DNA from 4 places in the Sphingobium yanoikuyae genome. Region 3 is predicted to be linked to each of the others. Evidence: riboswitches for the same ligand, from Rfam matches in the RefSeq annotation. Region 3 holds a riboswitch; each other region holds the start of a gene.
The links. A riboswitch is a leader RNA that binds a small molecule or an ion and turns the genes downstream of it on or off. The one in region 3 is predicted to bind cobalamin.
Positions count from the first base shown of each region.

Region 1: another riboswitch for cobalamin. It lies ahead of HH800_RS17820 (TonB-dependent receptor plug domain-containing protein); the one in region 3 lies ahead of HH800_RS00365 (TonB-dependent receptor plug domain-containing protein).
Region 2: another riboswitch for cobalamin. It lies ahead of cobW (cobalamin biosynthesis protein CobW); the one in region 3 lies ahead of HH800_RS00365 (TonB-dependent receptor plug domain-containing protein).
Region 4: another riboswitch for cobalamin. It lies ahead of HH800_RS10930 (TonB-dependent receptor); the one in region 3 lies ahead of HH800_RS00365 (TonB-dependent receptor plug domain-containing protein).

Region 1 covers NZ_CP053021.1:3,723,411-3,731,248, reverse strand. The annotation lists gene HH800_RS17855 (glycoside hydrolase family 2 TIM barrel-domain containing protein) at 1-889, opposite strand, end outside; gene HH800_RS17850 (copper resistance protein CopC) at 1,532-1,912, opposite strand; gene HH800_RS17845 (hypothetical protein) at 2,013-2,315, shown strand; gene HH800_RS17840 (periplasmic heavy metal sensor) at 2,318-2,752, shown strand; gene HH800_RS17835 (RNA polymerase sigma factor) at 2,749-3,324, shown strand; gene HH800_RS17830 (copper resistance system multicopper oxidase) at 3,331-5,070, shown strand; gene HH800_RS17825 (copper resistance protein B) at 5,067-5,942, shown strand; cobalamin riboswitch at 6,005-6,250, shown strand; gene HH800_RS17820 (TonB-dependent receptor plug domain-containing protein) at 6,440-7,838, shown strand, end outside.
Region 2 covers NZ_CP053021.1:4,672,062-4,679,899, forward strand. The annotation lists gene hppD (4-hydroxyphenylpyruvate dioxygenase) at 1-739, shown strand, start outside; gene hmgA (homogentisate 1,2-dioxygenase) at 732-2,048, shown strand; gene fahA (fumarylacetoacetase) at 2,045-3,337, shown strand; gene maiA (maleylacetoacetate isomerase) at 3,334-3,978, shown strand; gene HH800_RS22535 (Rieske (2Fe-2S) protein) at 3,975-4,352, shown strand; cobalamin riboswitch at 4,383-4,623, shown strand; gene cobW (cobalamin biosynthesis protein CobW) at 4,800-5,852, shown strand; gene cobN (cobaltochelatase subunit CobN) at 5,852-7,838, shown strand, end outside.
Region 3 covers NZ_CP053021.1:61,421-69,258, forward strand. The annotation lists gene HH800_RS00330 (superoxide dismutase) at 1-10, opposite strand, end outside; gene rnk (nucleoside diphosphate kinase regulator) at 431-841, shown strand; gene ispZ (septation protein IspZ) at 863-1,516, opposite strand; gene ftsY (signal recognition particle-docking protein FtsY) at 1,506-2,444, opposite strand; gene mtaB (tRNA (N(6)-L-threonylcarbamoyladenosine(37)-C(2))-methylthiotransferase MtaB) at 2,444-3,700, opposite strand; gene dapF (diaminopimelate epimerase) at 3,703-4,515, opposite strand; gene HH800_RS00360 (threonine ammonia-lyase) at 4,556-5,548, opposite strand; cobalamin riboswitch at 5,688-5,930, shown strand; gene HH800_RS00365 (TonB-dependent receptor plug domain-containing protein) at 6,101-7,838, shown strand, end outside.
Region 4 covers NZ_CP053021.1:2,203,602-2,211,439, forward strand. The annotation lists tRNA gene HH800_RS10925 (tRNA-Glu) at 41-115, shown strand; cobalamin riboswitch at 698-940, shown strand; gene HH800_RS10930 (TonB-dependent receptor) at 1,128-3,263, shown strand; gene HH800_RS10935 (iron transporter) at 3,266-3,547, shown strand; gene HH800_RS10940 (PepSY-associated TM helix domain-containing protein) at 3,544-5,061, shown strand; gene HH800_RS10945 (hypothetical protein) at 5,058-5,333, shown strand; gene HH800_RS10950 (FecR family protein) at 5,731-6,297, opposite strand; partial or broken gene HH800_RS10955 (IS5 family transposase) at 6,362-7,119, shown strand; gene HH800_RS10960 (L,D-transpeptidase) at 7,395-7,838, shown strand, end outside.

The DNA.
Region 1 (7,838 bases), 1.6 Mb from region 3:
GAATGCCGAAGGGGACGCGTTCCTCATAGAGCAGCCGCCCGTCGGTCGCGCGGACGCGCAGCAGCGCCTGATGCATCGCCGGGTCGCCAATGTCCCAGCGGCGCGGATCGGCCAGGGTGCCGCTGACATCCATCTGGGTCGCGCGCCCGGCGGGCAGGCTGATGCTCTGGCCGGTGAAGGTCGCGAGGCTGCGGCCGTCCGGCCCCTCGATCACCGCCTCCAGCCGCGCCTCGACCGGGGCGCTGCCCTGGTTCATCACGCTGCTGCCGATGGCAAGGTCCGCGCTTTTCGCGTCCAGCTTTGCTACCCGCACCGTGCTGCCCCATGTTTCGGCATGGACGTCGCCCAGGGTGAGGATGCGGACATGGCGATAGATGCCGCCGCCCGCATACCAGCGCGAGGCGGGCTGGGCGGAGGTGTCGGCGCGTACCGCCAGCACATTCTCCTGCCCGGCGGGTTTCAGATGCTGGGTGACCTCGTAGCGGAAGCTGGCATAGCCGCTCGGCCGATGGCCGACATGCTGGCCGTTGATCCACACGCCCGACCGTTCCATCACCCCGTCGAATTCGACGAAGACGCGCTGGCCGGCGCTGGCGGGCGGCAGGGTGAAATGCTTGCGATACCAGGCGACGCCGGTGGGCAGGAATCCGCCCGATCCGGTCGCGGGCGCATGTTCGTCGAACGGTCCGGCGATCGCCCAGTCATGCGGCAGGTCGACCGGCTGCCAGCTTGCATCGGCAAAGCCGGGCTGCTCGGCGGTCGCGACATCGCCCTGATGGAAGCGCCAGCCCGCATCGAAATTCTGCGCGCCGGTCGGCTGGGCAAAGGTGGGGGCGGGCAGGGCGATCAATAGCGCCAGCGCCAGGCCGGCGGCACTCCGCCCGATCATCCTGCGCATCCGTGCGTTCCGTCCCGTCGCCATATCGGCCCCCTCTCCAGAATATGTCCACTATGTGGCGCTATGGCGCCCTATGTGGGTATATGGCTACAGGAGTGGCGGGCCGATGCCAAGCGGCTTTGCGGCTCCTGCGGGGGCGGCGGCGACGCGACAGTCAAATCTCCTACGAAGTTCACAGTGTCGTGCGCGGATTCGGACGAAATGCACCGCAAACGCCCCCATGCCGCGCCTGCCACGCGACGGCGACGCGTCGGTTGGGTCATGATGCGGGTCATCCCGACGCGTCGCCGAAGCGACAGTCGGGCGACAGCGAAGCGACAGATTTGCACCGCTGATGCGCGTGAACGCCGGGAGGCATGGAGGGGGCGGGGCCATCCCACAGGATAGATCAGAGAAGGGCCGAGTAGGAAAGCGGGTGACCGGAAGCGACCAGAAGCTGACGTTTCCTACTCCCCTCCCTTCCAGGGAGGGGCCGGGGGTGGGTGCGCCGCGTAGCGGCGGTCTACGGTCGATAGGGCAGAAGCTCGCTGCGCTCGCAACCCACCCCAACCCCTCCCTGGAAGGGAGGGGCTATGTCTTGTTTCCACCCATTTCGGACCTGAAGGGGCTGGTTGAGCCGGGTACTTGTCCTCCTCAGCGCACCTTGAAGCTATATGTGCCGCTGACCGGCTGATGATCGTTGCCCATCACTGTCCATTGAAGATCATAGCTGCCGGTCGGCAGGGCGCGGGGCAGGGTGATGACCAGGCCCTTGCCATCGGCGGCCACGGCGGTGGTGAAGCCCTTGATCGGCATCGGCGGATGATCGGCCATGCCCGGCATGCCGGTCATGGTGAGCGTGATGCTGCTATGATCGGCCTGGAGCGCCTCGGAAAAGCCCAGGGTCAGCCGGGTCGGCTTGGCGACGCTGGCATTGGCGGCGGGACTGGCCGCAACGAGCTGCGGCCTGGCGAAGGCGGCGCCGGGCAGGGCGGTGAGGGCAAAGGCTGCGGCGATCAGGGGCAGGCGGGGCATGGATGTCTCCGGAAAAATGCGCGTCTTGCAGGGGAATACGCATTGTCCTGTCGCATCCCTCACGCGCCGCGCTATTTTGTTCGAGGGATGGGTCGGCCGGATGCGTATCGTCAGGCAGGACATGAAGGACGGAACGATGGACGATCTGGATGACATGCTGGCCGGGCTGCGCGACGCGCCGGCGGCGGCGCGCTTCGACGGGCTGGAGGAGGCGGTGATGCAGGGGCTGGATCGCCGCCGCGAACGCAGCGTCGCGCGGCGCAGCCTGATGCTGGCCGGCGTGATGGCGATCGGCATCGGCTGGATCGGCAGCGCCGTGCCCGCGCAGCCGGCGCAGGCCGCGCCCGGCCCGCTGCTGATCGGCATGTCCGACTATGCGCCCTTCCGCCTGCTGGAGCGATAAGGATGGGCAAACGCTATTGGCTGGTGGCGCTGGTCGCCTTTGCCGCGGCGCTGGCCGCCGTGCTGGTTGCGCGCACCTGGCTCGCACCCGCGCCGCCGGTGGAGAATGAGGTTCATGCCCTGCTCCACGATCGGCTGACCCTGGATGCCGGCCAGAAGCAGCGCATCGCCGATCTGGAAGCCGCCTTCGCGCAGCGCAAGGCCGCGCTCGACGCGGAAATGCGCGCCGACAATCAGCGGCTGGCCGCCGCGATCGCCGCCGAACATGGCTATGGGCCGCGCGTCGCCCAGGCGGTCGACCGGTCGCACCAGGCGATGGGGGAATTGCAGAAGGAAACATTGAAGCACATCTTCGCGATGCGCGGCGTGCTGCGCCCCGATCAGGCCGCGCTGTTCGACGCGGCGGTGGTCAAGGCGCTGACCCAGCCTGTCGGGTGATAGCCGACGATCCTGATGATGCCACGCTGGCGGCGCAGGCGCTGGCCGGGCGGCAGGCCGCCTATGGCGCGCTGATGCGGCGGCACCGCGATGCCGTCTATCGGCTGGCGCGTGGCCATGTCGGCGATGCGGATGCGGCAATGGACATCGTGCAGGAAAGCTTCATCGCCGCCTTTACCTCGCTCGCCCGCTATGATGGGCGCCGGCCCTTTCGCGGCTGGATCGCGCGGATCACGATCAACAAATGCCATGACTGGGCGCGCCGCCGTGCCGTCCGTCGCTTCTTCAGCTTCGCCCGGCCGATCGAGGACGCCGCCCATGTCGCCGACGCGGGGCCCGATCCCGAGCAGGCGGCCCAGTCCCGCGCTGGCGTTGCCCGGATCGAGGCAGCGGTGGCGGCATTGCCGGTGGCGCTGCGCGAGGTGGTTTTGCTGCGCGGGATCGAGGGCATGAGCCAGGCCGAGGTCGCGCAGATATTGGGGGTGAGCGAAAAGGCGGTGGAAACCCGCCTTTACCGTGCCCGCCGGCAATTGCAGGAGATGTTGAGGGAAAGCGACGGCGCGCGCGTATAAGCCCGTATGACCGATCTGCCTTCCCTTCCTCTCGACCGCCGCAGCCTGATCCGGGGCGGCGCGGCGCTTGCACTGGCACAGGCCTTGCCCGGCTGGGCGGCCACCGGCACGCATGGCGCGGCGCAGGGCGCGCTGTCGGGCGAGACGATCGCGCTCAGCATCGGCGATGGGCATTTTGCGACCGGCGGCCGATCGGCCCATGCGATCAGCGTCAATGGCGGCACGCCGGCGCCGCTCATCCGCCTGCGCGAGGGGCAGAGTGTCAACATCGCCGTCACCAACCGGTTGAAGGAGGATAGCTCGATCCACTGGCATGGGCTGATCCTGCCCTTCCAGATGGACGGCGTGCCGGGCATCAGCTTCCCCGGCATCATGCTCGGCGAGACCTTCACCTATCGCTTTCCGGTGCGGCAGGCAGGCACCTACTGGTATCACAGCCATTCGGGCATGCAGGAGGCGATGGGCCTTTACGGGCCGATCATCATCGATCCCGCCGGCGTCGATCCGGTGGCCTATGACCGGGAGCATGTGATCCTGCTCGCCGACTGGAGCCCGGTTCATCCGCACAGGCTGCTGCAAAGGCTGAAGCAGATGGGCGGCTATTACAACATGCAGCGCCAGACGCTGGCCGGGCTGCTGGCGGGGAAGGATCAGGGGCTCAAGGACCGCATCGACTGGGGCGCGATGCGCATGGACCCGACCGATATTTCCGACGTCACCGGCGCCACCTACAGCTATCTGGTGAACGGCATGGGCACGGCCGAAAACTGGACCGGCCTGTTCGCGCCGGGCGAGAGGGTGCGGCTGCGCATCATCAACGCGTCGGCGATGACCAATTTCAATGTTCGCCTGCCCGGCCTGCCGATGACCGTCGTCCAGTGCGACGGGCAGGATGTCCAGCCGGTCGAGACCGACGAGTTCCAGATCGGCATTGCCGAAACCTATGATGTGATCGTCCAGCCCGGCGAGGCGAAGCCCTATGCCCTGATTGCCGAGGCGATCGACCGGTCGGGCCTGGTCCGCGCCACGCTGGCGCCGCAGGTCGGCATGGTCGCCCCCGTGCCGGCCCGGCGCGCCCGGCCGCTGCTGGGCATGAAGGACATGGGCATGGACATGGGCGGCATGGATATGGGCCATGGCGGCGTGATCGACCTCAGCCAGCCGGCCAATGACGCCATGAGCGGGCATAGCATGAAGATGCGCGACAAGTCGGTCGCGCCGGGCGTGAAAATGGGGCCGGGCGTCGCCACCCTGTCGCCGATGCCGGCCGATCGCACCGCTGACCGGCCGACGGGGCTGGAGGATGTCGACCATCGGGTGCTGACCTATGCCGATCTGCGGTCGCTGACGCCGAACACGGACCTGCGCACCCCGACCCGGTCGCTCGACATTCATCTGACCGCGAACATGGAACGATACATGTGGTCGTTCGACGGGGTGAAGCTGTCGGAAGGGGCGGAGCCGATCGCCTTCCGCCATATGGAACGGGTGCGCGTGACCCTGATCAACGACACGATGATGCCGCATCCCATCCATCTGCACGGCCATTTCTTCGAACTGGTGACCGGCGAGGCGGCGCATAATCCGCGCAAGCATACGGTGAATGTGCTGCCGGGCGGCAAGGTCAGCTTCGACCTTACCGCCGATGCGCTGGGTGACTGGGCGTTCCACTGCCATATGCTGATGCACATGCATGCCGGGATGATGCGGGTCGTGACGGTCCGCCATGGGGAGGACGCGGCATGAGGAGGGTCGCGCTTCTGATGCTCGCCGCCGCCGCGCCGGTGCAGGCCCAGACGATGGACCATAGCCAGATGGACCATAGCCAGATGGATCATGGGGCAATGGGTCATGAGATGCCGGCTGCCGACGCCGCCATCCCGCAAGGCACGCCGCCGACAGTGCCGACCGATCATGCCGCCGACGCGCTCTATGACCCCGCTGCCATGGCCCGCGCCCGCGCGGCGATGATCGCGGAAGGGGGCGGCATGACCTATTCGCAATGGATGCTCGATCGGCTGGAATATCGCGCCGGCAAGGGCGCTGATGGCTATGCCTGGGAGGGCGAAGGCTGGATCGGCGGCGACATCAACCGCTTCGCGGTCAAGAGCGAGGGTGAGGGGACGGTCGGCGGATCGCTCGAACGGGCCGAGGTGCAGGCGCTCTACAGCCGGGCGATCGACCCCTGGTTCAACCTGCAGGCGGGCGTGCGGCAGGATTTCGGCGAAGGGCCGGACCGCAGCTATGCGGTGATCGGCATCGACGGCCTGGCGCCTTACTGGTTCGAGGTCGGGGCCGAAGCCTTCCTGTCGACCAGGGGCGACGCCCATCTGCGGCTGGAGGCGAGCTATGACCAGCGCATCACCCAGCGGCTGATCCTGCAGCCCGCTGCCGAGTTCAATCTGGCGGCGCAGGCCGTGCCCGAACTGGGGATCGGCGCCGGCCCGTCCGATATCGAGCTGGGGCTGCGGCTGCGCTACGAGATCGCCCGCGAATTTGCGCCCTATGTCGGCGTCAATTGGGAACGCAAGCTGGGCGATACGGCCGATTATGCCCGTGCCGCCGGCGATAAGCCGTCGGCCACCAGCCTGGTGATCGGCCTGCGCGCCTGGTTCTGAGAGGCGCTTGCAGCCCGCCCGATATTCGATTATCGATCCCGCCGATCCCGCGCCGCACGGCATGGGATCATGATCGCGCCGGTGTCCCGAAAGGGGCTTAATAGGGAATGCGGTGCGGACGGGTGACTGTCCAAATCCGCAGCTGTCCCTGCAACTGTAAGCGGTGAGCGCGATGTACATGTGCGGACGGCAGAATGACCGATCCGCCAGCCACTGGGCCGGACGCTAAATCCTGCGAGGCCTGGGAAGGCCGTGCATCAAGCGATGACCCGTGAGCCAGGAGACCTGCCGGCGTCTGGTCGCTCTTGCCTTGGTCCAGGGGATGGCCGCGGCACGGTAACTTCCGTCTGAGCGACGAACGAGCGGCTGGGGCCGCTGCGACGACGCGCGTCGGTTGCCCTTGGGCGCCCGGCCGGCGCGTGTGTCGGACGTTCGCGCGCGTGCCGCTCGTGAAGGTTGCCCCCGCCCGTCGAACGCGGCGCCGGATGGGGGAATAAATGAAGTCCAATATCGTTTCACGGGCCGCGCTGGCCCTTTCGCTTGCCATCGCATCGCCGGCTCTGGCCGACGAAGGGGAAGGCGACAGCATCGTCGTCACCGGCACCAGCCTGGAAGAGACGCTGCCGCAGCAGCTGTCGCGCTATGGCCATGCCATCGAGATCGTCACCGACACGCAGATCCGCGATGCCGCCGCGATCGACACCGCCCGCGCGCTCGAAGCGGTGCCGGGCCTGTTCATCCGGTCGCAGTCCGGGCCGTTCAGCTATGTCGACATCGCGCTGCAGGGTTCGCGCACCAAGGATGTGCTGTGGACGATGGACGGCATCCGCCTCAACAACCGCCTCTATGGCGGCACGTCGCCCAACGACACCATGGCCGCCAGCATGATCGAGCGGATCGAGGTGCTGAAAGGGGGCGAAAGCCTGTTCTACGGCACCCAGGCCGCGGCCGGCGTGATCAATGTCGTCACCCGCGATTTCAGCGACGATCTGGGCGGCCAGGTCAATGCCAGCCTCGACAGCTTTGCCGGGACCAGCCTGGACGGCTATGTTCGCGGCGCGATCGGCCAGCATCGCTTCGTGGTCTGGGCCAATCGCAGCCAGTCGGACGGCTATCGTCCCTATGACGTGATGCAGCCCAGCGCGACCGATCGCGCGCGCGGCTATGATCTCTGGTCGGCGGGCATCAAATATCAATATGATATCGCGTCGGACCTGCGCCTGAACGCCCTCTACCAGCATACCAAGGCCGATCTCGACAATATCAGCGCGACGCGGACCAAGGAAAGCCGCAACGACCGCAATGAGGAAGTGGCCAGCCTGCGGCTCGACTATACCGGCGAGGATGGGGTGCAATTCTTCCTCAAGGGCTATTTCCACGACTGGAAGACCGCCTATGTCCAGATCCGAAACCCCGTGCCCGCCGGCCCGCCGCAGGTCATCTATCCGGCCGGCACCTTCTGGGGCTATCAGGATTATGGCGGCAGCGCGGTGGTGCAGCTCAACATGCTGCGCGGCATCGACACGCTGATCGGCTATGATTTCCAGAGCTTCAACGGCCGCGACGACGTCCTGCTGATCGCGCCGACCGATGAACAGGTCCATGCCGGCATCTTCCAGCTGCGCACCAATGACGAATTGTCGAGCAAGGCGCGGATCGCCGCGGGCCTGCGCTACAACAAGGCGAAGGGATCGGAAAAGACGATCTGGAACGTGTCGGGCCGCTATGATGTCAGCGACGCGCTGTTCGTGGAGGCCAATGGCGGCACCTCCTTCGTGCTGCCCGACGCCTCGCAGCTTTATGGCAATGATCCCTGTTGCGAGGTCGGCAACCCGAACCTGAAGCCCGAGGAGAGCCTGAACCTCAACGCCGCGCTGGGCGGCGCGCTGGCCGGCG
Region 2 (7,838 bases), 620 kb from region 3:
GCCGACCGACGAGAATGACACGGTGATCCAGGGGATTGGCGGCTCCTATCTCTATTTCATGCCCGATGGCGGCGATCCCTATGCCGACTGGGCGGAATATCCCGGCTGGCGGGAAGCCGAAGCGCGCAACAATGTCGGGCTCGACCTGCTCGACCATCTGACCCACAATGTGAAGCGCGGCCAGATGCGGGTGTGGAGCGAATTCTATCGCACCCTCTTCGGCTTCGAGGAACAGAAATATTTCGATATCAAGGGCAAGGCGACCGGCCTGTTCAGCCAGGCGATGATCGCCCCGGACAAGGCGATCCGCATTCCCCTGAACGAGAGCCAGGACGACAAGAGCCAGATCGAGGAGTTCATCCGCGACTATAATGGCGAGGGCATCCAGCATATCGCGCTCACCACCGCCAATATCTATGACACGGTCGAGCGGCTGCGCGCGCGCGGGGTGCGGCTGCAGGACACGATCGAGACCTATTATGAGCTGGTCGACCAGCGCGTGCCGGGCCATGGCGAGGATCTGGAACGACTGAAGCGCAACCGCATTCTGATCGACGGCAATGTCGGCGAGGAGGGCATCTTGCTGCAGATCTTTACCGAGACGATGTTCGGCCCGATCTTCTTCGAGATCATCCAGCGCAAGGGCAATGAAGGCTTTGGCAATGGCAATTTCCAGGCGCTCTATGAATCGATCGAGCTGGACCAGATCCGTCGCGGCGTGATCACCGTCGATGAGTGATGCGCCGCCCCGGATGATGAGCGGCTTCGGCAATCATTTTTCGACCGAGGCGGTGGCCGGCGCGCTGCCGGTGGGGCGCAATTCGCCCCAGCGCCTGCCCTATGGCCTTTATGCCGAGCAGTTGTCCGGGACCGCCTTCACAGCGCCACGGTCGGAGAACAGGCGTAGCTGGCTCTATCGCATGCGACCGGCGGCATCGCATCCGCCCTCCGCGCCCTATGATGCTGCAGCCTTGCTGCGCAGCGCGCCGTTCGACGAGGTGCCGCCATCGCCCAACCGGCTGCGCTGGAATCCGTTGCCGCTGCCTGCGGATGATGTCGATTTCATCGACGGCCTCACCAGCTATGCCGGCAATGGCGATGTCGCGGCGGGCCAGGGTTGCGCCGTGCATCTCTATGCCGCGACGGCCTCTATGGTCGACCGTGCCTTCGTCTGCGCCGATGGCGAGATGCTGATCGTGCCGCAGCAGGGCGCGTTGCGCATCGTCACGGAGCTGGGCGTGATCGACGTCGCGCCGTTGCAGATCGCGCTGATCCCGCGCGGCGTCCGCTTCCGGGTCGAGCTGACCAAGGGCGCGGCGCGCGGCTATGTCTGCGAAAATTACGGCGCGCCCTTTCGCCTGCCCGATCTCGGCCCGATCGGCGCCAACGGCCTGGCCAACCCGCGCGATTTCGAGGCGCCGGTCGCGGCATTCGAGGATGTCGAGCGCCCTTATGCGCTGGTGCAGAAGTTCATGGGCCGCCTGTGGATAACCATGCTGGATCACAGCCCGTTCGATGTCGTCGCCTGGCACGGCAACCTGGCGCCGCTGCGCTATGACCTGACCCGTTTCAACACGATCAACACGGTCAGTTTCGACCATCCCGACCCGTCGATCTTCACGGTGCTGACTTCGCCGAGCGAGACGCCGGGCACCGCCAATATCGACTTTGTCATCTTCCCGCCGCGCTGGATGGTGGCGGAAGACACATTCCGGCCGCCCTGGTTCCACCGCAATGTGATGAGCGAGCTGATGGGCCTGATCCATGGCGAATATGATGCCAAGGCGGGTGGCTTCGCGCCCGGCGGCGCGTCGCTGCACAATGGCATGGCCGGCCACGGCCCCGACCGCGCCAGCTATGACAAGGCGATCGCCGCCGACCTGACGCCCCAGCGCATCGCCGACACCATGGCCTTCATGTTCGAAAGCCGGATGGTGCTGCGCCCGACGCGCTGGGCGATGGAAAGCCCGCTGCTGCAACCCGATTATGATGAATGCTGGTCCGGCTTTCGCAAGGCCCAGATTCCCCCGATGAACGAGACCCCATGAGCTATTGGCAAACCGACGAAACCCATGATCCCGCCCGCACCAGCTGGGTTGCGAGCGCGCAGGATCATGGCGACTTCCCGATCCAGAATCTGCCCTATGGCCTGTTCTCGTCCGCAGGAGCTTCGCCGCGCGCCGGTGCCGCTATCGGCGACGCGATATTGGACCTAGCTGCCTGTGTCGGCGCCGGGCTGATCGATTGCGCGCCGCTGCTGGAAGGCCAGCTCAATGGGCTGATGGCGCTGCCGGTGGCGGTGCGGGTCGCCCTGCGCCGCCGGATCAGCATTTTACTGTCGAACCCGGCCCATCGCCCGGCGGTCGAGCCGCTGCTGCATCGGGCCGCGGACTGCATGCTGCACCTGCCGGCGCGGATCGGCGACTACAGCGACTTCTATGTCGGCATCCATCACGCCAACAATATCGGCCGCCAGTTCCGGCCCGACAATCCGCTGCTGCCCAATTATAAATATGTGCCGATCGGCTATCATGGCCGGGCGTCCTCGATCCGCCCGTCGGGCGATCCGCTGGTCCGTCCGCGCGGCCAGCGCAAGCCGCCCGAAGCCGATGTGCCGGTGGTCGGCCCGACCGCCCGGCTCGACTATGAGCTGGAACTGGGTGTGTGGATCGGCGCCGGCAATGATCTGGGTAGCCCGATCCCCATCAGCGAGGCGGCCGATCATGTCGCCGGCTTCTGCCTGCTCAACGACTGGTCGGCGCGCGATTTTCAGGCGTGGGAATATCAGCCGCTCGGGCCCTTCCTCGCCAAGAATTTCCATTCGACCATTTCGCCCTGGGTAGTGACGCCCGAGGCGCTGGCACCGTTCCGCATCGCCCAGCCGCCCCGGCCGCAGGGCGATCCCGCGCCGCTGCCTTACCTCAGTGATGCCGACGACCAGGCCCATGGCGCGCTGGCGCTGACCTTGGAAGTCTATCTCTCCACCCAGGCGATGCGCGACGCGGGCCAGCCACCGATGCGGCTGAGCCAGGGGCCGGCGAGCAACATGTACTGGACCGTCAGCCAGATCGTCACCCATCATGCGTCCAATGGCTGCAACCTGATGCCCGGCGACTTGCTGGGCAGCGGCACCATCTCCGCCCCTACGCGCGAGGGCTATGGCAGCCTGATGGAGATCAGCAGCGGCGGGCGCGAGCCGATCAGTCTGCCATCGGGCGAGACGCGCTGCTTCCTGGAGGATGGCGACGAGGTGACATTGCGCGCCACCGCGTCGGCCCCCGGCTATGTGTCGATCGGCTTTGGCGAATGCCGCGCGATGATCGTGCCGGCGCGATGAGCGACCTCACCCTCCATGGCTATTGGCGATCGAGCGCGAGCTATCGCGTGCGGATCGCGCTGGCCTCGAAGGGCGTCGACTATGCACAGGTCACTCATGACCTGCGCAGCGGTGCGCAGCGCGCGCCCAACTATCGGGCGCTGGCGCCGCAGGGGCTGGTGCCCGCGCTGGTCGATGGCGACAGCGTGCTGACGCAGAGCGGCGCGATACTGGAATGGATCGAGGCCCGCTGGCCGCAGCCGCCCTTGCTGCCCGCCGATCCCGGCGATGCCGCGATCGTCCGTGCCATGGCCGGCATCATTGCCTGCGACATTCATCCACTCGGCAATCTGCGCGTGTTGCAGGCGCTGCGGCAGGATTTTGGTGCCAGCGAGGATCAGGTCCGCGCCTGGATCGCGCGCTGGACCGGCGAGGGGCTGGCCGCGCTCGAAACACTGGTCGCCCTTCACGGCGGCACCCATGCCTTTGGCGACAGCCCGAGTTTCGCCGACTGCCATATCGTGCCCCAGCTCTACAATGCCCGGCGCTTCGGCGTCGACCTGACGCCCTTTCCGCGGCTGTGCGCCGTGGACGCGGCGGCATGCGCGCTCCCCGCCTTTGCCGCCGCGCACCCCGATCGCCAGCCCGACGCCGACATATGAGTGACACTGACACGCGCCTGTTCGCGACGCCGGCGGGCGTGCGCCTTTGCCCGATCGAGCAGTTCGCCGACGGCAAGGCGCGCAATTTCGTGCTGCAGATGCGGGCCGGCCGCTTCCATGGCTTTGCCGTGCGCACCGGCGATCAGGTCGCCGGCTTTGTGGACCAATGCCCCCATGCCGGCCTGCCGCTGGCGCAGCAGCTGGACGATTATCTGACCCCGGATGGCAGTCATATCCGATGCAGCTGGCACGGCGCCATTTTCCGCCGCGACGATGGCGTCTGCGTCGGTGGGCCCTGCGTCGGCCAGCGTCTTAGGCCCTGGCCGCTCGCCATCGCCGATGGCTGGATTGTCACCGCTGCCCAAAGCGACTAGGAACCGGCCCAGGGACGGCGCTTCGCATCGTCCCGACATGATCGCGCCGGTGCCCCCACGGGGGCTTAAAATGGGAAGGCGGTGCGGATGCCATGGCATCCAAGTCCGCAGCTGTCCCTGCAACTGTGAGCGGCGAGCGTGATGAACAGCGCCCTCCCCAGCCGGGAGGGCAGCCACTGGGCCGGACGCTAAATCCTGCGAGGCCTGGGAAGGCCGTTCCTCCCGCTATGACCCGCAAGCCAGGAGACCTGCCGGCGTTTTGGTCGCTCTTGCTTTGGTCCAGGGGATGGCCGGGGCACGGTGTTCCGTCTGAGCGACAGGTTGGCGGCTGGAGCCGCGCGGTCACGCATCTGCGGGCGAACAAGCGCCCGTCCGCGATGCCGGCCGGCCGTGCGTGCGCGCCCGGTTCGCTCCCGCCCCGGTTGCTCCGGCGCGCGAGTATTTGTCATGGCCAACACTGCATCTGCCAAGATTCCGACCACCGTCATCACCGGCTTCCTGGGCGCGGGCAAGACCACGCTGATCCGCCATCTGCTGGAAAATGCGAAGGGGCGCCGCCTCGCCCTCATCATCAACGAATTTGGCGATGTCGGCGTCGACGGCGAACTGGTGAAGGGCTGCAACGATGCTGCCTGCCCCGAAGAGGATATCGTCGAACTGGCCAATGGCTGCATCTGCTGCACCGTGGCCGACGATTTCCTGCCGACCATGACCGCCCTGCTCGACCGGCCGAGTCCGCCCGACCATATCATCATCGAAACCTCGGGGCTGGCCCTGCCCAAGCCGCTGGTCAAGGCCTTCCAATGGCCCGACATCCGCACCCGCGCCACGGTGGACGGCGTCGTCGCGCTGATCGACGCCGATGCGGTCGCTGCCGGCCGCTTCGCCACCGACGAGGCGGCGCTGGCCGCGGCGCGCGCCGCCGACCCCAATCTGGACCATGACAGCCCACTGGAGGAATTGTTCGAGGATCAGCTCGCCTGCGCCGACATGGTGGTGCTGAACAAGAGCGACCTGGTCGATGCCGACACGCTGGCGGCGGTCGAGGCGCAGGTTGATGCCGAAACGCGGCCCGGCGTGAAGATCGTCCGCGCTGCCCATGGCGCGGTCGACATCGGTGCGCTGCTGGGCATCGTCGCCGCGGCCGAGGATGATCTCGACGCCCGCCCCTCGCACCATGAGGCGGAGGGCGAGGATCATGACCATGATGATTTCGACAGCTTCGTCGTCAGCGGCGATGCGGTTGCCGATCCCGACACGCTGGTGCAGGCGCTGTCCGCGCTGATCGCCACCCACGACGTGCTGCGCGTCAAGGGCATGGTCGCGGTCGCGGGCAAGCCGATGCGCCTCGTCGTGCAGGCGGTCGGCCCGCGCATCCAGCATTTCTTCGACCGCCCCTGGCAACCGCAAGAAGCGCGTCGTACCCAGCTGGTGGTGATCGGCCAGAAGGGGCTGGACCGCGCCGCGATCGAGGCCGACATCCAGGCCGTGCTCGGCTGATGCATCTTCTGTCCGCCACGCCGGGAACGATCAGCGACGGCGAGGAGGCGATCGACCTCGATCAGCCGCCCGGCGAGATCGTCATCCTGACCGTGGCGGACAGCGACCTGGCCTGTTTCGCCGCTGCTGCCGCGCGCCTGCCCGATGATGCGCCGAGCGTGCGGCTGGCCAATCTGCTGCAGCTCAAGCATCCCTATTCGGTCGATCTCTATGTCGAGAAGGTGATCGCCAAGGCGCGCTTCGTCTGCGTCATCCTGCTCGGCGGCAAGAGCTACTGGCCCTATGGCGTGGACGAGATTGCGCAGGTCGCGCGCGAGCGGGGCATCGCCTTCGCCGCGATCGCCGACGGGCGGGAGGGCGACCCGGCGCTGGATCTGGCCTCCACCGTGCCCGCGGCGATGCGCGAACAGTTGCGTGACTATCTGCGTCAGGGCGGCACCGCCAATGCGCTCTCCTTCCTGCGCTGCGCCGCGCGGCTGATCGGCGCGGATGCGGGCGAGCCAGACCATCCGCTGCCGATCGCCGACGCGGGCCTCTATCTGCCCGGCCATGACCGGCCCGGCGTGGCCGAACTGCGCGCGACATGGACCGAGGGGCGGCCGGTGGCGCTGCTGATCTTCTATCGCGCGCTGGTGGTCGCCGGCACGCTGAGCGCGGTCGATGCGATGGTCGCAGCGCTTGGCGCGCGCGGCTTCAATGTCGCCGCCGTCCATGTCCGCGCGCTGCGCGAACCGTTCGTGCGCGACTGGCTCGGCGGGCTGCTGGCCGGCATCGCGCCCGACATTATCGTCAATGCGACCAGCTTTGCCGCCTCCTCTTCGTCCGAGCCGCGCGTGCCGGGCATCTTGGAACAGGCCGACTGCCCGATCCTGCAGACCGCCTTTGCCGGGGTCGAGGAAGGCAGCTGGCGCGGGTCGGCCCGTGGCCTTGGCCCGCGCGACCTGGCGATGAATGTCGCCCTGCCCGAAGTGGACGGCCGCCTCTTCACCCGCGCCGTCGCCTTCAAGGCCGCCGAGCGGTTCGATGAACGCACCCAGTGCGGCATCGTCGTGCCGCGCGTGGCACCCGACCGGGTCGCCTTCGTCGCCGATCTGGCGCGCAACTGGGCAGCGCTGCGCCGCACGCCGCCTGCCGAGCGCCGGATCGCATTGGTGCTGGCCAATTATCCCAATCGCGACGGGCGGATCGGCAATGGCGTCGGCCTCGACACGCCGGCCAGCGCCGCCGCCATCCTGTGCCGGCTGGGCGACGCCGGCTATGCGATCGGCGACGCGCCGCGCGAGGGCGCTGCGCTGATGCGGCTGATGACCGGCGGCGTCACCAATGACCGGGCGTCGATCGATCGGCTGGGCGAGGTCAGCCTGTCGCTCGATATCTATCGCGCTGCCTTGGCCGCTCTGCCCGACAGCGCGCGTGACGCCATGGTCGATCGCTGGGGGGCGCCGGAGGCCGATCCCTTCGTGCGGGACGGCGCCTTTCGCCTTGCGGTCCATCGTTTCGGCCATGTCGCGATCGCGGTGCAGCCGGCGCGCGGCTATAATATCGATCCCAAGAGCAGCTATCATGACCCGGCGCTGCCGCCGCCCCACGCCTATCTCGCTTTCCATGTCTGGCTGGCGCAGGATTTCGGTGCGCAGGCGCTGGTCCATGTCGGCAAGCATGGCAATCTGGAATGGCTGCCGGGCAAGGCGGTGTCGCTTTCGGCCGATTGCTTCCCCGAAATTTGCACCGGGCCGGTGCCGCAACTCTATCCCTTCATCGTCAACGATCCGGGCGAGGGGACGCAGGCCAAGCGCCGCATCGGCGCCGTCATCCTCGACCATCTGACCCCGCCGTTGACCCGCGCGGAAAGCTATGGGCCGCTCAAGCAGCTCGAAGCGCTGGTGGACGAATATTATCTCGCCGCCGGCATGGACCCGCGCCGGCTCGACCGGCTGCGCCGCGATATCATCGACCTCGCCCGCAGCCAGGGGCTGGACAAGGATG
Region 3 (7,838 bases):
CAAAGGCCATGGCGGAACTCCTCGGGTTCGTTATGGGGCGGCCGGGCAATGGCTGGCGCGGCCGGTTGATTCTATGGTCCGGGCGGGGCGTTGACGCCTCCGTCGCTTCCCATATGCGCACCCAACGCCCAAGAAAACCAATATGTGCCTATTGCGAAACGATCGCAGAAACAGGCGGTTGGCGGGGCTTTCGGGCGGTGATGGGCGGGGCAGGGCCGGGGCGGCTTGCTTGACAGGCGGGACGGGGCCGAACATGATCGCGGCCATGCCGTTCAAGATCATCTTTGCGCGCTTCCGCCATCATGGGGGACAGCTTCTCGCGGGCCATCCGCCCCGGACCTGACAGGCGCGCTGCCGGCAGGTCCGGGGCACCCTTCTTGACGCCTTGCGCCCGAGCACTGGGCGCGCACCCCTATCAGGAAGTTTTCCCATGACTCTGCAACAGAAATGGGCGGCCGTGCCGCCGATCCATATTGTCGAATCCGAAGCCGACATGATTTCCGACCTCGCCTGGGCGGCGCGCGACCGCTTCCCCGACGTCAGTCAGTTGTTGCTGGAGGAGGTCGGCCGGGCGCAGTTATGCAGCCGGGCGGCGCTGCCGGCCGATGTCGCGGCGATGGGATCGACCATCCTCTATCGCGATGGTGCGCGTGGGGCGCCGCGCCGGGTGGAACTGGTCTATCCCAGCCATGCCGATGTGGCGCTGGGCCGGATATCGATCCTGACGCCGGTCGGCGCCGCGCTGATCGGGATGCGGGCGGGCAATGCGATATTGTGGCCGGACCGCGACGGCCATCTGCGCGACATCCTGGTGGATGCGGTGGTCCAGGCGCAGGCCTGAACCACGCAGGTCAGTGCCGTGTCAGCCCTGCGGCGGGGTGGTTTCGCCCACCTCGTCGCTGTCGAGGCCATCGTCCAGGGTCAGGCCGTGGCGCAGCAGCATCGGGATGTTGGCGCCGGCGAACACGACCGAGACGATGGTGACGCCCCAGACCTTGACCGCGAGCCAGGTGTCGAAGCTCATCGACCGGCGCATGAGTTCGTTGGCGACCGCCATGGCGACGAAGAAGAGGGCCCAGTTGCGCGACAGCTTGCGCCAGCCTTCCTCGGTCAGCCCGTCATAGGCGGCCTGGAGCAGATATTTGAGCAGCGGCTTGCCGCGTAGCAGCCCGGCGAACAGCATCAGCGCGAAGAAGGCGTAGATGATGGTCGGCTTCAGCTGGATGAAGCGCTGGTCGTGGAAATAGATGGTGAGGCCGCCGAAGAAGAGGATCAGCAGCGCCGAGAGCCACAGCATCGGCGAGACCCGGCCGAGCTTCACCTTGGAGATGATGACGGCGATGACGATCGCGGCCATGAAGGCGGCGGTGCCGAAGCTCATGGCGGTGATCGGGTTGCCCGCACCCCAGAACCAGCCCGCGCCCTTGTAGCTCAGGAAAAAGACCAGCAGCGGCCCGAAATCGAGCGCGAGGCTGAGGCTGCCGCCATGGGCGGGCTTCTTGGCGTCAGCGGGCATAGGCCGTCCCCGCGATCGCGCGTGCCATGTCGCCGGCATCGAACGGGCGCAGATCCTCGATCTTTTCGCCCACGCCGATGGCGTGGATCGGCAGGCGATATTTCTCCGCCGCCGCGACCAGCACGCCGCCGCGCGCGGTGCCGTCGAGCTTGGTCATGACCAGGCCGGTGACCTGTGCGGTTTCCTTGAAGACTTCGATCTGGTTCAACGCATTCTGTCCCGTGGTGGCATCAAGGACCAGGACAACGTCGTGCGGGGCGGCCGGGTTCAATCGGCCGAGCACGCGGCGCACCTTGGCCAGTTCGTCCATCAGTTCGGTCTTGTTCTGCAGGCGGCCGGCGGTGTCGACGATCAGCACGTCGATGCCGGTGGCCGTCGCCTGCTTGACCGCGTCGAACACGATGCCAGCCGCGTCGCCGCCTTCCTTGCCAGCGACGATGGGCACGCCGAGGCGTTCTGCCCAGACCTTCAACTGGCCGATCGCGGCCGCGCGGAACGTGTCGCCCGCCGCCAGCATCACGCCATAATCCTGTTCCAGGAAATTATTGGCGAGCTTGGCGATGGTGGTGGTCTTGCCCGATCCGTTGACGCCGATCACCAGGATCACCTGCGGGCGCGGAAAGGCTTCGATCTCCAGCGGGCGGGCGACCGGGGCCAGCACCTTCTCGATCTCCTCCGCGATGATCTCGCGCAGATATTCCTCGGTCAGTTCCTTGTTGTAGCGCCCTTCGGCCAGGCGATCACGAACCCGGCCGGCCATGGCCGGGCCGAGATCGGACATGATCAGGGCTTCCTCAATCTCGTCGAGGGTTTGGTCGTCGAGTGCGGCCTTGGTGAAAAGGCCGGTCAGATTCTCGCCGAGCTTGTCGGATGTGCGCTTGAGGCCGCCGAAGAGGCGGTCGCGCCAGCTGGTGCCGGTGTCAGTCATTATTGCGCCTCTTGCGCGATCAGCGCGCCATTCTCAAGGCCGCTGATGCGGGCCGCGACGATCGTGGAGGGGGGCTGGGGCGTGGTGAAGCGCACCGGCGCGAAATTTTCCGCATGGCCCGACAGGCCATTGCGTTCGACCAGCACCGACTGGCGGGTGCCGACCAGGCGGGCAAGCCAGGCGTCGCGCTGCGCCGCGCAGGCGTCGCGCAGCAGCGCGGCGCGCGCCTTGATGGTGGCGCGATCCAGCTGGGGCATGCGCGCGGCCGGCGTGCCGGTGCGCGGCGAATAGGGGAAGATATGGCCATGGACGATGTCGCAATCGGCTACCAGCGCCAGGCTGTTGGCGAACATGGCCTCATCCTCGGTCGGGAAGCCGGCGATGATGTCGGCGCCTATGCTGATGTCCGGGCGGGCGGCCTTCACCCGCTCGACGATCCGCACGGCATCGGCGCGGGCATGGCGGCGCTTCATGCGCTTGAGGATCATGTCGTCGCCGGCCTGTAGCGAGAGATGCAGATGCGGCATCATGCGCGGCTCATGGGCGATGAGGTCGAACAGCCGCTCGTCAATCTCGACACTGTCGATCGAGGAGAGGCGCAGCCGGGGCAGGTCCGGGACATGGCGCAGCAGCCGTTCGACAAGCTGGCCGAGCGAGGGGCTGCCCGGCAGGTCGGGGCCATAGCTGGTGACGTCGACGCCGGTCAGCACGATCTCGCCATAGCCCGCATCGACCAGCTGCTTCGCCTTGTCGATCACCGCGCCGGCGGGCACGGAGCGGCTGTTCCCCCGGCCATAGGGGATGATGCAGAAGGTGCAGCGGTGATCGCAGCCATTCTGCACCTCCAGGAAGGCGCGGGCATGTTCGGCAAAGGCGCTGGCCATGTGCGGCGCGGTGTCGCGCACGGCCATGATGTCGGAGACGTTGACCTTATCCGCTACCGGAACGAAGGCGGCGGCCTCCAGCTTCTCCCGGTTGCCGATCACGCCGTCCACTTCCGCCATGGCGGCGAAGGTCTGGGGTTCGGTCTGGGCAGCGCAGCCGGTGACCAGGATGCGGGCGTCGGGGCGGTCTCGCCTGGCGCGGCGGATCGCCTGCCGGGTCTGGCGCACGGCCTCGGCGGTCACGGCGCAGCTGTTGACGACGATCAGGTCGTCCTGTGCGCCGGCCATCTCCCGGCCAACTATCTCACGAATAGCTTCGCTTTCCGCGATGTTGAGCCGGCAGCCCAGGGTGATGATGTCGGGACCGGGCACGGTCAGAAGCGGTCCCAGTCCGCCTCGCCGTCGAACACATGGGTGGCGGGGCCGGTCATGCGGATCGTGCCGCCCGGTGCCCAGTCGATCTCCAGGTCGCCGCCCGGCAGGCTGACGGTCACTGGCCCGGCCATCAGCTTGCGGCGGATCGCCGCGACGGCGGTGGCGCAGGCGCCGGTGCCGCAGGCGCGGGTCAGGCCGGCGCCGCGTTCCCAGACGATCAGGCGCAGATGCTGCGGGCCGACGACCTGCGCGAAATTGACGTTCACGCGGGCGGGGAAGAGCGGGTCATGCTCGATCAGCGGGCCGAGGCGCTCGAAATCCACCGCGTCCAGATCCTCGACGAAGAAGATCACATGCGGGTTGCCGACATTGACGGCGGCCGGCGCGGGCAGGTCTTCCCAACTCGCGCTCATGGTCAGCGTGTCCATCGGATAAGCGAGCGGGATCGCGTCCCAGTCGAAGCGGGGCGCGCCCATGTCGACGCTGGCGCCGCCGTCCACGCCCTTGGCGTCGAGCAGCCCGGCCCTGGTCCGGATCAGCACGTCCTTGCCGACGAACAGTGGCACGCAGCGGGTGGCATTGCCGCAGGCTTCCACTTCCGAACCGTCGGAATTGAAGATCAGCATCGACACGTCGGCCTGGTCGCCGGTCTCGGCATCGCCGATGACGATCAACTGGTCACAGCCGATGCCGGCATGGCGATCGGCAATGGCGCGGGCGCGCGCTTCCGTCATCGCGACCGGCGCCTGGCGCGCGTCGATCACGACGAAATCATTGCCCAGACCATGCATCTTGGAAAAGCGGCTCATCATGGCGCCGCATTTAGTGCGGGACGGGGCAAAAGACCAGCGGTCAGGCGTTCTGGCCGCCGATGATGGCTGCATAATCCTGCGGATCGACATTGGCACCGGAGATGACGAGGGCGGTGGCGCCGTTGGTGGGCGGGGCGAGGCCGGCGAGCATGGCGGCGAGGGCGACCGCGCCGCCCGGTTCGACCACCAGCTTGAGCGTGGTGAAGGCGAAGCGCATCGCGTCGCGCACCTGATCGTCGCTGACGACGAGGCCGCCCGCGAGCAGGGTGTGGTTGATCGGGAAGGTCAGCGCGCCGGGGCTGGGCGCCAGCAGGGCGTCGCAGATGCTGCGCGCGTCGGGCGAGACGCTTTCGCGCGTGCCGCTGGCGAGCGAGCGGGCGGTATCGTCAAAGCCTGCGGGTTCGACCGCATAGACGCTGATGTCGGGGCGGGCGGCTTTGACTGCCGTCGCCGTGCCTGCGACCAGCCCGCCGCCACCGCAACAGACGAGGATTTGCGTGAGGTCGGCGCCAGCGGCCTGCGCCTGCTCCAATATTTCGAGGCCGATCGTGCCCTGGCCGGCGATGATGAAGGGATCGTCGAAGGAGGGAACCAGCGTCGCGCCGCGTTCGGTGGCAAGGGCGGTGGCGATTTCCTCACGGCTCTGGGTGAAGCGGTCATAGGGGACGACCTCAGCCCCCATCGCACGCGTGTTGGCGGTCTTGATCGCCGGGGCATCGGCCGGCATCACGATCGTGGCGGGAATGCCGAGCAGGCGGGCGGCGAAGGCGACGCCCTGGGCATGGTTGCCCGAGGACCAGGCGACGACGCCCGCCGCCCGTTCCGCCGCATCGAGGCGGGCGAGGCGGTTATAGGCGCCGCGAAACTTGAACGATCCGCTATGCTGGGCGCCCTCAAACTTCACCAGCACCCGCCGGCCGCAATGATCGTTGAGTGCGGCATTCTCGATCAGCGGGGTACGGACCGCCGCCGGCGCGATCAGCCGCGCGGCATCGGCGACGTCGGCGGCGGTGATGGCAAGCGAATCGGTCATGTGGCGTCTCCCGGTAAGTGGCCCCTGCATAGCCGCCCGCCGGCGCCGCGCAACGATCCGCCGGGGCGATCCTGGCCCGCTTGGCAGGGCTTGTGCTTTGGCTTATGGGGGCCGCGCGCCGGGGCGGTCAAAAGCCCCGGACGCGCATGATCGCGCCGGTGCCCGCAAGGGCTGAAAACGGGAATGCGGTGCGGGGGGCGCAGCCCTTCCAAATCCGCGGCTGTCCCTGCAACTGTAAGCGGTGAGCGCGATGCGCAGGGTTCCCAAGCTCTTCAAAAGGGGAGGGCCGGAACCGGCCACTGGACCGACAGGTCCGGGAAGGCTGGCGCATCGCTGCCCTGACCCGCGAGCCAGGAGACCTGCCGGCGTCTGGTCGCTCTTGCCCTGGCCCAGGGGATGGCCATGGCGCGGTGTTTCCGTCGAGCGACGCCCATGGCGGCCGGGGCCGCATCGGTGCGTGGGGTGGGGCGCTGGCGTCTTCCCGATCCTCACGCAGCGACCGCTTGTGCGGACGCCCCGGTTCCAAATCGACGGACGCCGGGGGACGATAAAATGAAGATGTTGGGGATTTCGCTGATCGCGCTGCTGGCCGCTACGCCGGCACTGGCCCAGGATCTGGCACAGGATGACGATATCGTCGTCACCGCTTCGGGCATTGCGCAGCCGCGCGACGAGGTCGGCCAGGCGATCACGGTGATCGATGCCGACACGATCAGAACGCGCCAGGCGGTCGATGTCGTCGACCTGCTCGCCACCACGCCGGGCGTCCGTTTCAGCCGCAACGGCTCCACCGGCGGCGTGACCGGCGTGTCGCTGCGCGGCGCTGAGACGACCCAGACGCTGGTGCTGATCGACGGGGTCAAGGTCAACGACCCGAGCGGCATCGGCGACGGCTATGATTTCGGCCATTTGCTGACCGGCAATATCCGCCGGATCGAAGTGCTGCGCGGCTCCAACTCGGTGGTCTATGGCAGCCAGGCGATCGGCGGCGTGGTCAATGTGATGACCGGCGCGCCCAGCGAGGGTTTCGAGGTTAACGCCTCGGCCGACTATGGCTATAGCGATACGCTGAACGCCAAGGCCGATGTGTCGGGCACGCATGGCGCGGTGTCGGGCGGCGTCGGCGTCGCCTATTTCAACACCGACGGCATCTCCTCGGTCGGCCGGTCGTTCGGCGGCGTGGAGAAGGATGGCTATGAGAATATCGCCACTAACGCCAAGCTGAAGATCGCTTTCACCGACAGCCTAAGCCTCGACCTGCGCGGCTATTATATCCATGCCGATCTCGACTATGACAGCTTCTTCGGCGCGCCGGCCGACAGCAGCGACGTCAGCAAGCTGGACCAATATGTCGGCTATGCCGGGATCAACCTGGCGCTGCTCGACGGCAAGCTGACCAACCGCGCTGCCGTCACCTGGCTGCGCAACGATCGCGACTATTATTTCGTGCGCGGCACCGACCCGGACTATGGCTATTCGGGCACCAACCTGCGCTTCGAATATGAGGGCGTCTATGCCCCGGTCGACCAGGCCAAGCTGATCTTCGGCTATGAGCATGAGCGGCCGGACTATGATTATTTCGGCTTTGGCAGCACCGACAGCGCAAAGGCGAATATCGACAGCGTCTATGCGCTGGCGGTGATGAAGCCGCTCACCGGCCTCGCCGTCACCGGCGGGTTGCGCCATGACGATCATAGCCAGTTCGGCGGCGCGACCACCTTTGGCGCCAACGCCAATTACACGCCGAACGCCGGCGCGACCAATATCCGCCTCTCCTATGGCGAGGGGTTCAAGGCGCCGTCCCTCTATCAACTCTACGACACCTATAGCGGCAACAGCGCGCTGCGGCCGGAGCGGTCGAAAAGCTATGATATCGGCTTCGACCAGAGCCTGGACGGGGACCGGGCCGTGCTGTCGCTGACCGCCTTCCGGCGCGATACCCGCAACCAGATCAATTATGACTATGCGACCTACACCTATGGCAATCTCGACCGGACCCGCGCCAAGGGCGTGGAAGCGACGCTGACGCTGAAGCCGGTCGAGGCCCTGACGGTGGCGGCCTCCTACTCCTATGTCGATGCGCGCGATCGGTCGGGCGGGGCCACCGACGGCAATCGCCTGCCGCGCCGCGCCGCCAATGCGGTCAGTGTGTCGGCCGATTATCTCTGGGCCTTCGGCCTGTCGACCGGCGCGACGCTGACCATGGTCGGCGACAGCTATGACGACACGGCCAACACCCGCCGGCTCGACGGCTATGCGCTGGCCGGGCTGCGCGCGTCCTTCCCCGTGG
Region 4 (7,838 bases), 2.1 Mb from region 3:
GCCTAAAGGCACGCCCCTGCCTGTCGCCCATGCGACATACGGCCCCTTCGTCTAGCGGTTAGGACGCGGCCCTCTCACGGCTGAAACACGGGTTCGATTCCCGTAGGGGTCACCAGCAAAATCAATGACTTAGTTGGCATTGAAGAACGCCGAGATCGCCAATTCTCCAATAAGCGATTCTTTTCCTCACACTCAGTGATCATCTGTGGACGCCGTCGGACGATCCTTGCCATGGATCAGTATAAATAAGGCTGAAACGAGGGTAACTCTAGCCATCCGATCTCAAGCAATGGTTGCCCGCTCGCTGCCCTCCTGAATGTACTCGAATTTCAAAAACTATCGCTGGTCTAGGAATGTCTGTCGCGACGCTACCCAGCTGATGAACGGCCTGGGTGACAGGCTGCGGTTCGGCAGATTCGGAGAGCCGAAGGCGAGGTAGCAACCGTTCGCCGGCGCATGATCCGTAAGGGCGGCGGCGTTGTTGAGCATCGCTATCTGCCGACGCATTACGTGCATTGATAATCGTTCGCAACAACTCATGTGCCGCTTGTTCATGACTGCTATCGGGGCGGTGTGTTCAGCACCTGAGCGTCAGGGACAGCCGCATACCGGCCGTCCAGGCATGACCAAATTCCACATTCCACGAATTTCTTGCTATCCTGTTCGATAGCCCATAGTTCCCAGCCCGTCCCCTAACGGGGGGCAAGATCGCGTTGGTGCTTCGAAAGAGGCTTAAAAGGGAACGCGGTGGAGGGGCACTGCCCCTGAAGCCGAGGCTGTCCCTGCAACTGTAAGCGGATAGCGCGATGCATATCGCGGCAGGCCAAGGATGCCTGTCGCAGCCACTGGGCCGGACGCTAACTCCTGCGAGGCCTGGGAAGGCCGTGCATCGTGCGATGACCCGTGAGCCAGGAGACCTGCCAGCGTCCGGTCGCTCTTGCCTTGGTCCAGGGGATGGCCGCGGCACGGTGTACTCCGTCTGAGCGACGAACTTGCGGCCAGGCCGCAACGGTGGGTTCCGCCGGTCGCTCGTTTGCGCCCGGTCTCCACCGCTGCGCCCGTGCGAGGAGACGTCCTCCTGCGCGGGAACCTGTCCGTTCGACTGGAAAACGCAACGGGGGTTACACATGAATACACGATCGCTTCTTTCCGGCCTGATCCGTTCCGGCGCATCATGTTGCGCACTGGCGGCAAGTGTCACCGCAACGCATGCTCAGGAGACCGCCGACGCCGCGCCCGATGGCACGGAGAACATCGTCGTCACGGCGCGCAAGGCCGGCGTCCTGCAACTTGGCCAGCAGGCCGATGCCTCCAGCCGCCTTGGCCTGACGCCTATGCAGACGCCCGCAAGCGTCGATGTCATCACCAAGGAGATGATCCGCAGTCTTGGTGACCGCACGGTCGTTGCGGCGGCGGCGCGCGCGCCGGGCCTGATCAACAATTCCTCGGCATTCGGCTATTCCCTGAGTTCGCGCGGGTTCACCGGCTACACCTCGGTGATGCAGCTCTATGACGGTATGCGGGTCTATACGACGACCACGCAGACCTTCCCCGCCGATCCCTGGATGGCCGAGCGCATCGAGGTGCTGCGCGGCGCAGCGTCCGTGCTCTATGGCGAAGGCGGCATCGGCGGCGCCATCAACGTTGTGCGCAAAAAGCCCAACACCGAAGAGTTCGAAGGTGAACTACGCCTCAGCGGCGGCTCTTTCGATACATATGCAGCGGCCGGCGGGATCGGCGGGCCAATCGGGGACAAGCTGTCCTACCGCGTGGATCTCAGCTACAACCGGTCGGACGGCTGGATGGAGCGCGGACGCTCCCGTAGTCTCGCCCTGTCGGCCGCGCTGCGCTACCAGGCCAGTGACGATCTGGTGCTGACCCTGACGCATGATCGCGCCGATCTAGATCCGACGATCTGGTACGGCACGCCGCTGCGTGATGGCAAGCTGGTGCGCAAAATCCGCAAGAAGAACTACAATATCGCCGACCGCTCGCTGCGCTTCGACGATGCCTGGACCCAGGCCAAGGCGGAATGGACGCCTTCAGACGGGGTGACGATCACCAACGTCGCCTATTACCTCACCGGCTTCAAGCACTGGCGCAATGCAGAAGGCTATGCCTGGTCCGGCGATCAGATCCGCCGGTCGAGCTATCTGGAAATCTTCTACAAGACCAAGCAGTGGGGCGACCGCTTCAACGCGGTTTTCGACCACACATTGCTGGGCATGGACCACCGCCTGAGCCTGGGCGGAGAGTATAACAGCGGATCGCTGCTGCGCACCGACAGTTCGCCCAATTCCCGATCCGACCTGGTGGATCCCTACGACTACGCGCCCGGCACGTTTCTGGATGGCGCCTTCGGCACCCGGTACAAGTATAAGACAGATGTGCAGCAATGGGCGCTGTTCGGCGAAAGCCGCCTCTCGCTGTCGGATCGACTGTCGCTGGTGACGGGCCTGCGCTACGATCGCCCGAAGACCGAGCGCCACGATGCGCTCGATCCGACCGCCGACTACACCGCGCGCTATCCCAGTACCAGTTGGCGTGCGGGGCTGGTCTACAATCCCACGGACACGATCTCGCTTTACGCGCAATATTCCGCGGCCGCCGATCCGGTGACGGCGTTCCTCACCGCGACGCTGGCACAAACCAGCTTCGATGTATCCACCGGGCGGCAATGGGAAGCGGGTGCCAAGGCAACCTTCCTCGACGGGCGCGGCGAATTCACGCTGTCGGGCTATCGCATCGTCAAGAAGAAGATCCTGACCCGCTCCGCCAATGATCCCACGGTGTCTGTGCAGGTCGGCCAGCAATCGTCCTACGGCGTCGAGGCATCGTTCGGACTGGCCGTGACCAAGTCCTTCAGCATCCTGGCCAACGGCACGATCCTGAACGCGCAATATGACGACTTCGACGAACTTGTCGGCACGGAGCTTGTCAGCCGCAACGGCAACATGCCGATCGGCGTTGCCGAAAAGGCAGCCAATCTGTGGCTTTCTTGGCGGCCGGTGCAACCGCTGCACCTCGACACCGGCCTGCGCCATGTCGGCAAGCGCTATTCGGACGCCGCCAATACCCGTCGCATTCCGGCCTATACGCTCGTCGATGCTTCGGCGCGCTACGACCTGGGAAAGAAGACGAGCGTGACGCTCAACCTGCGCAATGTCTTCGACCGGATCTACGTCCAGAACAGCTATTCCACCTCGCAGTGGGTGCTGGGTGAGCCGCGCAGCGTCGCGGTGACGTTCGAGCAGCGGTTCTGATCGTGCCGGCGAGGCAGGAGCCGGGCTGGCGCACCATCGCGCCGCGCGTGCTGGCATCGACGGTCGGCACCTATGGTCTGTGTTATGCGTGGATTTGCGCGGCGGTACGCCTGCTGCCGATGGATGCGGTTGACGCCAACATCCTTGCGACCTGCCTCGCCTTCATATTGTTCGTTGCGGTGATCCTTCGCGCCTTCGCGGTGCGCAGCGTCACGCGGATCTGGGGCGAACTGCTGGTGGGCACGGCCCTCCCCTTCGCCCTGATGCTGGGGGTCGCCAGATGAAGGATAGCCTGCGCCAATCCATGGGCTGGTTCCATACATGGTGTGGGCTGCTGTTCGGCTGGGTTTTGTTTGGCATCCTGCTGACCGGATCGCTGGCGGTGTTCTATACCGAGATCAACCTCTGGACCACGCCCGAACTGCGCTCTCCGGTGGCCATCGACCGGGGACGAGCCGTAGCGATGGGACGGGATTATCTCACCCGCATCGCTCCGGATGCCAGGCAATGGCGTATCGTCATCCCCACTTCGCGCGAACCTGTGCTGCGGCTGGTGTGGACCGACGAAGCGGGCAAGGCCACCACCCACCGCCTCGATCCGCAGACCGGCGTCCGCATCCCGCGCGACATGGACGCCGGCTTCTTCTTCATGCGCTATCATTACACGCTGGGGATCGATCGCAAGTCCAGCCCCATCGGCTTCCTGATCGTGGGCGCGGCAGGCCTTGCCATGCTGGCCGCATCGATCAGCGGTGTCATCATTCACAAGCGCATATTCCGCGATTTCTTCATCTTCCGCCCCTGGGCCTCGCGCCAGCGGGCGTGGATGGATGCGCACAACCTTCTCTCGGTGCTGCCGCTGCCGTTCCACATGATGATGGCCTATACCGGCCTCGTCCTGATCTATTACGCCTATATCCCCGCCGGCGTCGCGACGCTGAACGGCGGCGACGTCAAAGCCTATCAGACTGCGGCTGCGCAATCGCGCTACATCGATGTGGAGACACCCGCCGGATCGCCACAGGCCACGGTTGCGCTGATGCCGCTGGTGGCGCGCGCCGAGCGCGCATGGGGTGGCGGAGCGGCCGTCAACATCTATGTGAGCCATCCCGATCGTGCCAATGCCGCAGTCGAGATCTGGCGACAGCGCGACGATCGCATCGCCAACTTCCCCGATCGCGTCGACTTCGCAGGCGCCGACGGCCGGTTGCTGCGCGTTCTGGTGAAGCGCTCCCCGGCCCGCGAGACCCAGGCCTTCCTTGCCGGACTGCACTTCATCGAATGGGGCGGAATCGCTGCCCGCTGGCTCTATTTCCTGACCGGGCTCGCCAGCACCGCGATGGTCGGGGCTGGCCTTGTCCTCTTTACCGAAAAGCGGGCGCGCCGGGGCGGATCGGCATTTCACGCCATGGCAGGCCGGATCACCATCGCCGCTGTGGCTGGAAACATGATCGCCTGTGCGGCGTACCTGCACGGTGAGCAGTTGCTGCCTTCCGGCATCGAAGACCGGCGCAGTATGGCCGCATCTATCTACTTCCTGGCCTGGCTGCTGAGCCTCATCCCTGCCGGTGCGCGGCCTTGGTCCAGCGCGTGGCCAGAGCAGTTGCGTGCGGCGGCGTTGCTCTGCCTGACTATTCCCGTGAGCACGGCTCTGGCGGGAACGCCGCTGACGTCAACGCTGGCTCATGGCGATGGTATCCGCTCAGGCGCAGACCTGACGGCGCTGGCGATGGGCGTCATCTTGTGGATCGCAGCAGGCAGGATCGCTCGCAGGCCGGCCGGAGGCGCTGCGCAGTGATCGTGAACCTGGCCCTATCCCTGGTCCTTGCGGTGGCCGGCTTCGATGCCATCCGGCGCGGCACATCCCGAAGACACATCGTCTATCGAGCCGCCTGGCGCGCGGGCGGAGCCGCATCGCTGGTTCTGGCGATCCTTCCCGTCGCGCAACTGGCCACGACCAACCTGATCGCTTCGCTGCTCTGGTTCTTCTGTATCCTGCCGTTGGCCGGGCTCATTGTCGTTTTTGGAAAACCCATTCGCCAGTCATCTGGGCGTCCCGATATTGACTGAACGCGATTGCCCTCTCGATGTCATGACCTGCATATCGATCCTGAAGCAAAGGCTGACTATCACTGCCTCGGTCGTGACGCACAATTGGTTCAACCGTCTCTAGATGATACGGGTCGGTCCGGCGCATAAATTGATTGTCCATCGGATGCGGCAAACCGTTTCCTGCGCCATTGCAGGCGTCGAGATTATTGCTGGCCCACTCACCACACTCGCAGTGGCGAGCGACACGGAGATCGACCGCACGGAAACCTTGCCTTGTTCGAGGCCCTTTGAATTCAGCACTTCTAACTCCCTCCATTCGACATTCGGGATGGAGGCGCACCTGCTATTGAGAATACCTTGCAATTCATACGTTCGCATGCGGTCAAACGAGAGGTCGAATTTCAGAAAAATAATTTCAGGCGAAAATCACGATCAGACTACGGGACAATTGCACGGATCGCAGGCCGAGAGATTTCTGAAGCCGGGATATGGCTGCAACCGGATCGTCGATGCGAAATACGCCACAGACGTGCAGGGATGATGCGTCGCCCACTATAGTCATGTAGCCGGGATGATAGCGGCCGATCTCGGCCACGACCTGACATAGCGGCGCATCCTTGAATACGAGCACGCCGTCCGTCCAGGCGGTGGCCGCTTCCGTATTGATGGAACGAGGAGCATCGATACGGCCATCGGCGCCATAGCGGATGGACTGGCCTTCCCGCAGAATGAGGCTGGCCCCCTTGCCCTCTCCGCTGACGAGCATCACGCTGTGCTCTGTCGCGGTAACCTCAGTGTCGGCGCCCGTCCGGCGGACCGAGAATTGCGTGCCCAGCGCCATCGTTTCACCGATTGCTGCCTGGACGGTGAAGGGGCGGGAACGATCGGGCGCAACCGTGAACAGCGCCTCGCCTTTCAACAACCGGATTCGGCGATCCGTCGAGCGGATCTCGATCGTGACCGCACTAGGGCGGATCGACATTCGGGATTCCCAAAGCGGATGATCGCTGATTCATAGGACGCCGTGTTGATGCGCGGAGTGGATGATGGCGGCGAAGCGGTACGAGTTGAACGAGGTGCAATGGGAGAGGATTGCGCCGTTGCTACTGGGCAAAGCGACCGATCCGGGGCGGTCGGGAACGGATAACCGCCTGTTCGTGAACGGATGTTTGTGGGTGCTGCGGTCAGGAGCGCATTGGTGCGATCTGCCGGAGCGCTATGGCAAGCGGAAGACGGTGCATCGCCGCTTCAGCCGTTGGTGCCATGCGGGTGCCTGGTAACGGGTGTTCGACGCACTGACGGCCGACCGGGACAACCAGTATTTGATGATCGACAGCGCCATCGTTCGCACGCACCAGCAGGCGGCGACCGGAAAAGGGGGGCGTGCGATCAGGCGCTGGGGCGTTCCCGAGGCGGACTGACCACCAAGATACACATGCTTGCGGACCCGCTCGGCCGGCCGCTGCGCTTCATCATCACGCCCGGCCAGACTGGCGACGTTACTCAGGCGCCGGCCCTGCTGCACGGACAGGAAGCCGTCGTCGTGCTCGCCGACAAAGCTTATGACAGTAATGCTTTACGGACAATCATCGCGAAAATGGGCGCCGAAGCGCTCATACCTTCAAACCGCTGCCGTAAGATCGCCATCCCGCATGACGCGCTGATCTACAAACACCGCAATCGTATCGAACGATGTCTCGGCAGGCTCAAACACTTCCGCCGCTTCGCAACACGCTACGATCGCCGCACCATCCACTTCGCCAGCTTCACAAACCTCGCCGCCGCCATGATCTGGTTACGCTGAATGTCGATCCGCGCTAGCCGAAAAACAAACTGCGGTCCGGGACCGGATTGCACATCGGTCGAAAAACTGATGGTCCATGACCATTCAAAATCGCCCATCAGGAATCAATTATACTGTTGTCAAATTTCAACTATCCTAAACTTTCAGCGTCCACGGGGTCACCAGAAAATCTCTCGACATCCCTATTTATAACGCCGCTCATCGGGTGCTTCCCCTATGGCGTGCCATCTTGATCCTAGATAGGCTTAATCCCGGACAATCGGGGGGATCGGATCATGGGCGCCTTGCGCGATTACGCTGTTCGCTTTGCCACCATTCTGCCATTGACGCTGCTGCTCCCCCACCCCGCCCTTGCCCAAGGCGATCGCGCCACATCGCCGCCCGAATTTGCCCGCCGCGCCGACAATCTGAAGCCGGGCCAATGGGTCTGGGCGCCACAGGTATCGCCGACCGGGCCGCTGCTCGTCTATGTCGATCTCTCGCGCCAGATCGCGACCGTCTATCGCAACGGCGTGCGCATCGCCGTGTCCACCATCTCCTCGGGCAAGGAAGGCCATGCAACACCCACCGGCGTCTTCACCATCCTGCAAAAGGACAAGGACCATCGGTCCAGCACCTATAATAACGCGCCCATGCCCTATCAGCAGCGCCTGACCTGGGACGGGGTCGCGCTCCATGCCGGCGGTCTGCCGGGCTATCCCGAAAGCCATGGCTGCATC